One region of the Streptococcus gingivalis genome, then DNA from elsewhere that is predicted to be linked to it. Evidence: predicted binding sites of a transcription regulator. Region 1 holds the regulator's gene; the other holds the start of a gene.
What was found. Region 1 encodes Rex, which represses fermentation and respiration genes when NADH is low (regulators of the CRP and FNR family bind a similar motif). Its sites were predicted from a motif close to TTGTGAANTANTTCACAA; they were not measured.

Region 2: adhE (bifunctional acetaldehyde-CoA/alcohol dehydrogenase) is a predicted target of Rex. The motif match lies at 2,857-2,874, and genes of this name have one in related genera.

The regions. Positions count from the first base shown of each region.
Region 1 covers NZ_JAYKTO010000001.1:451,096-455,524, forward strand. Annotated here, with positions in the region: gene SM122_RS02125 (cysteine desulfurase family protein) at 1-276, shown strand, start outside; gene SM122_RS02130 (DUF1831 domain-containing protein) at 286-633, shown strand; gene SM122_RS02135 (DUF4649 family protein) at 635-850, shown strand; gene SM122_RS02140 (redox-sensing transcriptional repressor Rex) at 981-1,628, shown strand; gene radC (RadC family protein) at 1,831-2,514, opposite strand; gene SM122_RS02150 (porphobilinogen deaminase) at 2,569-2,847, opposite strand; gene SM122_RS02155 (class A sortase) at 3,017-3,760, opposite strand; gene gyrA (DNA gyrase subunit A) at 3,774-4,429, opposite strand, start outside.
Region 2 covers NZ_JAYKTO010000002.1:315,931-320,359, forward strand. Annotated here, with positions in the region: gene SM122_RS07840 (low molecular weight protein-tyrosine-phosphatase) at 1-344, shown strand, start outside; gene SM122_RS07845 (MORN repeat-containing protein) at 370-774, shown strand; gene SM122_RS07850 (acyltransferase family protein) at 764-2,566, shown strand; gene adhE (bifunctional acetaldehyde-CoA/alcohol dehydrogenase) at 2,970-4,429, shown strand, end outside.

The DNA of each region.
Region 1 (4,429 bases):
AATGCGAATGACGACCATATTCCATTTGTTTGGAACCTTGGCTTTCCGGGTGTCCAAAATGACGTTTTACTGATGCGACTCGATCTTGCTGGAATTTCTGTCTCTACAGGTTCTGCTTGTACCGCTGGTACAGTTCAACCCAGCCATGTCCTTGAGGCGCTATATGGAAAAGATAGCTCACGCCTAAAAGAATCCCTTCGAATTAGTTTTTCAGAACTCAATACCGTAGAGGAGGTTCAAGACTTCCTCTCAAAACTTAAAGAAATTATATCATAGGAGAACAATATGGCTTTTGAAACAAGTGTTTCATTGAAAGACTGCAAATATACCTATAGTCTACACCCAAATGTTAAAAAATATACCTTACGTGACAATACATTCGCTGTTACAAAAGTTGGAAATTACGAGTTAAATCGTTTGCTCGAAGCCGTTCCAAATAGTGGCGAAGGCTTCCTACTTAAAATCATTTTCAATAAAGATTTGACAGGTTTTAAGATCAATATTACAGACAAGTCTGGGCTTCGCCTGGTTAATATTTTTAAAAATCCAGAAAATGACATTATCCAACAAAAATTCTATTTCTTAATGGATAGTCTTGTCGAAAGAGAAATTTTCAACAAAACAGAGGCCTAATATGGTAACCCTAACTTATATCGATGCTTACCAAGTAGAACGAACGACTACTTATCCCGACCTTGCAGCCTGCATCCTAGATTTTTCAGGCTGTGTAACCCTGCCTGACTCTTACTCAATCGTATCCATTGAATACAAGGGGGAAAAGCTCCCCTATACAGGACGAGTCGATGGACTCTATGCTTTTTTGAAAAAGGTAGAACAAGCTGAAAACTAAGCTGATGCTGATGGAACTCTCCCATCGTCATCAGCTTTTTCTTTAGACAAAAATATTTTTGAAAAACCACTCTAGATAGTTGATTTTTTCACAATCTTCCTATACAATAAGAGGGAAAGGTTGTGATATTGTGAAACATGATAAAAATACTCCAATTCCACGCGCAACAGCAAAACGCTTATCGCTCTACTACCGCATTTTTAAACGCTTTAACTCTGAAAAAATAGAGCGCGCCAATTCCAAGCAAATTGCTGATGCAATTGGGATTGACTCTGCTACTGTTCGACGAGATTTCTCATATTTTGGTGAATTAGGAAGACGTGGATTTGGTTATGACGTAAAAAAACTGATGAACTTCTTTGCCGATCTCTTAAATGACAATGCCATTACCAATGTCGCTATTGTGGGGATCGGAAATATGGGAAGTGCGCTCCTCAACTATCGCTTCCATGAACGCAATAAGATGAAAATTGTCATGGCTTTTGATGTAGATGATCATGAACTGATTAATACCAAAAGTAAGGATGGGATCCCCATTTATGGGATTTCTACGATCAAAGAGAATCTCAAAAAAGAAGGCATTCAAACAGCAATTTTAACTGTCCCAAGTATTAAAGCGCAGGAAGTTGCTAGTCTTTTAGTAGACGCTGGGGTCAAGGGAATCCTTAGCTTCTCACCAGTGCATCTGACAGTCCCTAAGGATGTCGTCGTCCAATATGTCGATCTCACTAGTGAATTGCAAACACTCCTTTATTTCATGCGAAAAAACGAAGAATAAAGACTTATACATTAACAAGAAAAGAGGCTGGGACAAAAGTCCTAGCCTCTCAATTATTTTTGGATTGTCGAGCAAGACGCAGTGGTTGAGTGGGCTCTACTACGCTGATTTCATCAGCTTTTACAGCCCTACTCAACTGTGCGGAGGTGGGACGACGAAATCGAATTCTAACGAATTACCGATTTCTGTCCCACTCTCTATTTTATACCAAATAATCGGTTTCTTCACGGTAACTATAATAGTTTTCTTCAGATACAATCAAGTGATCTAATAGGGTTAAGCCCATCACTTCACAGGCCTCTAAAACTCGTTGCGTTACTTCATCATCATTTTTACTCGGAAATACGGCACCAGATGGATGATTGTGAGCCAAGATGATAGAGGTTGCCATGTGCTTCAGTGCATAATGCAGGATTTCACGTGGCTCCGCAATACTTCGATTCACGGTTCCAATAAAAATGGTCTGCTGATGAATAATTTCATTCTGCGTATTTAAATAGAGAGCAACCAGGTGCTCCTGTTTCTTATGGCCGATTTCCTGTTGAATTTTATGGGCCAATTTCTGACTGCTCATGATCTGTTCAGAACTCATTAATTCGTCTTTATGAATCCTTCGTCCAAACTCAATCACAGCCTGAAGTTCGATGGCCTTCACCCGGCCAATGCCAGAGATTTCCTGTAGCTCCTCTAGGGTTAATTGACTTAACTCCTTTAAACTATTAACTGAGCTCAAAAGACCTTGTGCAATCTCATAAACGCTTTTTTGCTTATTGCCTGTCCGTAAGAGAATGGATAACAATTCTTGGTGACTCAGCTTATCCACTCCTTCAGAAACCAAACGTTCTCTAGGAAGCAAAGATGGTTCAATAAATGATATGTCGTACATAATTTCCTCCTCACTTATTAATTCGTAATAAATGGAGAAAACGACAACCTTTCATTATTTACAGGCGATTTCTTCCTTCAAATCATCTAACACTAAGACTTCATCTTTATTAAAGCGGATCTGATAACCTGTTTGAACTTGTTCAAGCTCCTTTAAAAACTGTTGAATTTCACAGCGGAACAAGTACTCCTGGCTCTGAGGAATGGCCTCTAAAGCTTGGTAGACCTGCTCTACTTCGTAGATACCTTTCGTAATTAAACCATTTCGTGGAAAATCGTTTACTAAGAGATTATAGAAATGATGCAAGAGATGATAAATTCGCTCTTTTGTCACTATTCTACCTCCTTATCATACTCTTTCTCCTCTATTATATACTGATTTTCCCTCAATATTATGACAAATTCCTTACATAATATTACCAATCTCTTACAATTTTACAAGAATTTCTCCTAGCTTCCTACATAGAAAAAGCCCTAGCATCTCTGCCTCGGGCTTTATTTTCTTAAAGTTGCATTTGATTATAAGACTTGCTGAATGAATCCAGGATGTCTTTTGGAGCCTTGTCATAGTCAACAGAGGTTTCCAAATTCCCTTTTACAATCGTACGGTAAGTCGCTGCAGCATCCTCACAGGTCACCAAGGTGATCTCATTGACGCCTTCACGATCTTGAATAACATCTACACGGTCTGGAGTCACTGTCTCAACAGATGAGATGACATAAGTATAGATTTTTTCTTTGTCCGTGATGTAGATCTTCATACCCGCCTTGGCTTTCTCTAATGGTGAGAATAACATGGCATTTGCTCCAGTTAGACCAAACACGTGGTGACTAGCAAGAGAATAATTGCCTTGCCCCATGACTTGGTTTTCCTTCATGGTCCCTGCTCCGTAGTAGAGGGCTACATTTTCAAGCCCCTTAAAGATCGGAAGGTTCATGTTTAATTCAGGAATCGAAATTCCCCCAATTACTGGTAGCTTTTGAGCTTGCCATTGGGCATTGATGACGGCTTCCGTCGAGAGTGACTGGACATGTTGAAAATCAAAGCTCGTCTTCACTTCTTTATTCTTGTCAATGGTTTTTTTATCGACCTTGCTAACCTGGTATTGGTTGGTATGCCAAACCATAATCATATTACGGATCGGAGCATTGAAAATCAAGAGAAGCGAGAGAATAATCAAAAGTGTTGCAACGATGTTGATAAGAGCATTACGTAAACTCTTTTTCTTTTTTCTTTTGCGTGACATGCTGTCCCCTTATCTATTCGTTTTCTTCCACTACTTCTTCATCCTTTTCATCAGGTTGCACTGTTGTAAAGGTCACAATTTTAGCATCCTGATCAAGTCGCATCACTTTCACTCCCTGAGTGGAACGACCTGTCTGAGAAATGTTGGCCACACCCGTCCGGATCATGACCCCAGTATCAGTGATGATCATCAGGTCTTCATCCCCTTTAACAGTTAAAAGACCAGCTAATGCACCATTTTTCTCTGTAATATTGGCTGTCTTGATTCCTTTACCGCCACGGCCTTTAGTTGGGTATTCGCTCGCTATGGTGCGTTTTCCATAACCTTTTTCGGTAATGATCAATACTTCATCCTGATCGGTGACGACACTTGCACCAACAACTTTGTCTCCTTCCCGGAGATTCACACCACGTACACCTGTGGCAGAACGCCCCATATTCCGGACTACAGCCTCATTAAAGCGGACAGAATAACCATACTTGGTACCGATAATGACGTCAGTATTACCGTCTGTAAGGAAGACATTGATCAATTCATCCTCATCACGTAGATTCAGAGCTTTGAGACCGTTCTGACGGATATTTGAAAATTCAGCTACATTGGTCCGCTTGACCAAACCTTGTCGCGTCGTAAAGAAGAGATAAGCTTCGTCACTGCGATCTTGCTCCA
Region 2 (4,429 bases), on a different contig from region 1:
AGTATGAGATTGAAAGTCGGGCCACCTCGAGCTGGGAACATGGCAATCCCATCCATCGGGGAACCCAGAAAATCTTTCAACAACACCAGGTCCCATATGATCCAGCCAAGACGTCCTTACAGATCAAGGAAGAGGATTTTTACAACTTTGATTTGATCCTAGGGATGGACGAAAACAATGTAGCAGATCTGAAGCAAATGGCTCCTGCAGGAACAGAACACAAGATTCATCTTTTTGCTGCTGAATGTGTGCCAGATCCGTGGTATACCGGTGATTTTGAGGAGACCTATTCCAGAGTCCTGAGCGGCTGTAAGGCTTGGTTAGATCAGTTAGCAACTTCCTAAGAGTTTGATATGTGAGAGAATGAATATGAAAGAATTTTATGAGACTTATAAGGTCTATCTGACGCGAAAAAATTTAGAAATAGCAGCATTAGTCGTGATTATTCTATCTGCTTTGCTGGTTTTCCTTTCAGCCATTCCAGGTCAGGGCGTCTTGACCTTGGATAAGGGGGCGATCCGTTACGACGGAAGTTTGGTCCGTGGCAAGATGAATGGCAAGGGAACCGTCACCTTTAAAAATGGGGATACCTATACAGGTAACCTCGTCAACGGCTCTTTTAGCGGCTATGGTAAGTTTAAGTCCAAGGATGGTTGGACCTATGAAGGGCAGTTTGTTAACGGCCAGCCGGAGGGCAAAGGCACCTTAACCACAGAAGCCAACGTCGTATACAAAGGAACATTCAAGCAGGGGATTTATCAAAATGCGCATTAAATGGTTTTCACTAGTCCGTGTTACAGGACTCTTATTGGTATTGCTCTACCATTTCTTCCAAAAAGCCTTTCCTGGAGGCTTCATTGGGGTAGATATTTTCTTCACCTTCTCAGGATTTTTGATTACAGCGCTCTTGATCGATGAATTTGCGCGCAAGCAAGGAATCGACTACCTGGCATTCTTGAAACGGCGCTTTTACCGGATCGTACCACCCCTTGTCTTTATGGTCTTGGTCGTGATGCCCTTTACCTTTATGGTCCAACGGGACTACGTGGCTGGTATTGGGACTCAGATTGCGGCGGTCTTCGGTTTTGTGACCAATTTCTTTGAGATGGCAACGGGTGGTAGTTACGAAAGTAACTTCATTCCACATCTCTTCCTTCATACCTGGAGTTTGGCCCTAGAAGTGCATTACTATGTGCTCTGGGCACTTTTGGCATGGTTCTTGGCTAAGCGGGCTAAGACGGTTGGAAAGTACCGAGGTATGTTCTTCCTGGCATCCAGCGGGCTCTTTCTCTTCACCTTCTTGTCCATGTTCATCCGTGCCTTTCTGACAGCCAATTTCTCTACCATCTATTTTTCTAGCTTCACTCACATCTTCCCCTTCTTTGCGGGATCATGCCTAGCAACGGTGACAGGGATTGCTAATGTCAGCCCGAACTTTACAAAGCTGGTGCAGTCTTGGAGCATGAAAAAGACCTTATCGGTCTTGGGTGGAAGCTTTGCCTTCTTGTTTGTGCTCAGTCTTTTCTTGCCATTTGATAGCTTGTGGACCTATCTGTTTGGCTTTTTAGCAGCGACAATCGCAGCTTGTGCTATGATTCTGTCGGCCCGCATTCTCCATGAGAAGACGCCAGATAAAAAAGAACCAGCCATCCTCAATTTCTTGGCAGATACCAGTTATGGTGTCTATCTTTTCCACTGGCCTTTCTTTATCATCTTCTCTCAACATTTGGGAAATATGATGGCAGCCCTTGTGACGACGATCGTTTCCTTGATTCTAACGGCTCTGTCCTTCTATATTTTGGAGCCAACCATTGCAGGCAAGGAGCCTCGTGTCTTTGGCATGAAGATGGATCTCAGTTTTTTGACCAAACCGATCTTTTACCTCATGATTCCACTGGCTCTCTTGATGGTTGGAATCTCCGCCTTTGCACCAACCGTCGGAGCTTTTGATGAGAGTTTGGTAGTGAGTGGGCTCAATCAAGCAGACAGCAAAATGCAGGTCACACGGACGCAAGTGGATAATGCGACTGCAACAGACTATAACGTCTCAAATGGTGTGACCATGATCGGTGATTCGGTTAACTTGCGAGCGCAGGACTACCTGACTAAAGCCATCCCTGGCATCCAGATTGATGCAGTGGTGAGTCGTCAGTTGGAAAATGGAATGAAGGTCTTTGAGACTGACATCTCCAATAAAGTTCTCCTAAAAAATGTGGTCATTGCCCTAGGAACCAATACTGTAAGCAACTACAAAGAATTGCTGGATCAGTATGTTGAGAAACTTCCAAAAGGCCGTCGCCTGATCCTTGTGACACCATATGATGGTCGCTATGCCAACGATCAGTCCAGTGAATCGGTTCAAACCCGTCTTTATGAGTTGGAACTAGCAAAGAAATACGACTTTATCACCATTGCGGACTGGTACCAAGTAGCAATTGAAAATCCAAACATTTGGGTGGGAACAGACTCTGTTCACTTCAATATGGAAACCAATGGTGGGGAACTCTATGCTCAAACAGTCAAAGAAGCCCTTGATAAGGCCGAAAAGGGTCCGGTCAAGAAGTAAAAATGCTTCTCTGAAACTGAAACAAAACAAATCCTAACAAAATAAAACAAAAAGCAACTTTTTACTTGTAAAAAGCTGCTTTTTTTAGTAAGATTAAGAAAACGCTTACATAAATCAATTGAAAATATCACTTTGTGAAGAAAAAAATTTTTTAATTATTTTTTCACAATTTTGCTAGATGATTACTTTCACAGCAATAGGATTGATAAAATTTTCACAAACTTCAAAAAAATCTTTGTGAAAGTTGCTTGGAAGTGTTTACAAAAATCTCAAAATAGAGTACAATTATATTGTGAAATAATTAACAAATCGAAATTTCTTACACTATTCTTGAAAATTTCCGAAAACATGAAAAAAGTTCTAGAAAAGGATAAGGGTTTCAAACATTGGAGGAAAGCATCAAATGGCTGATAAAAAAACTCTCTCACCTGAAGAAAAGAAACTCGCTGCTGAAAAACACGTAGACGAGTTGGTGCAAAAAGCGCTCGTAGCGCTTGAAGAAATGCGCAAATTGAACCAGGAGCAAGTGGACTACATTGTAGCGAAAGCATCTGTAGCTGCTCTTGACGCACACGGTGAGCTCGCTCTTCATGCTTATGAAGAAACTGGTCGTGGGGTCTTTGAAGACAAGGCGACGAAGAACTTATTCGCTTGTGAACACGTTGTGAACAACATGCGTCACACCAAGACAGTTGGTGTCATTTCAGAAGATGATGTCACTGGTTTAACTTTGATTGCGGAGCCAGTCGGAGTTGTCTGTGGGATCACTCCTACAACAAACCCTACTTCAACAGCAATCTTTAAAGCATTGATTTCCTTGAAGACACGGAACCCTATCGTCTTTGCCTTCCACCCATCTGCTCAAGAATCATCTGCTCATGCGGCACGAATCGTACGCGATGCGGCAATTGCAGCTGGAGCACCTGAGAACTGTGTGCAATGGATTACCCAACCTTCTATGGAAGCAACCAGTGCCCTTATGAACCATGAAGGAGTTGCTACGATCCTTGCGACTGGTGGGAATGCCATGGTTAAAGCGGCATACTCATGTGGGAAGCCAGCTCTTGGGGTAGGTGCCGGAAACGTTCCTGCCTATGTTGAAAAATCAGCTAACATCCGCCAAGCAGCACACGATATCGTTATGTCTAAATCATTTGACAATGGTATGGTCTGTGCATCTGAACAAGCGGTTATCATCGATAAAGAAATCTACGATGAGTTTGTTGAAGAATTCAAATCTTACCACACTTACTTTGTCAACAAAAAAGAAAAAGCCCTTCTTGAAGAGTTCTGCTTCGGTGTGAAAGCCAACAGCAAGAACTGTGCGGGTGCGAAATTGAATGCGGACATCGTTGGGAAACCAGCAGCATGGATCGCAGAACAAGCTGGCTTCTCAGTTCCAGAAGGAACCAATATCCTTGCGGCAGAATGTAAAGAAGTTGGTGAAAAAGAGCCTTTGACTCGTGAAAAATTGTCACCAGTCATCGCTGTCTTGAAATCTGAAAGCCGTGAAGACGGAATTAACAAAGCTCGCCAAATGGTTGAATTCAACGGTCTTGGTCACTCAGCTGCTATCCATACAGCAGACGAAGAATTGACCAAAGAATTTGGTAAAGCAGTTAAAGCCATTCGTGTGATCTGCAACTCTCCTTCGACTTTCGGTGGTATCGGGGATGTTTACAATGCCTTCTTGCCATCATTGACACTTGGATGTGGTTCTTACGGACGCAACTCTGTTGGGGACAACGTTAGTGCCATCAACCTCTTGAATATCAAAAAAGTCGGACGCCGGAGAAATAACATGCAATGGATGAAACTTCCTTCAAAAACATACTTTGAACGTGATTCAATTGAATACCTACA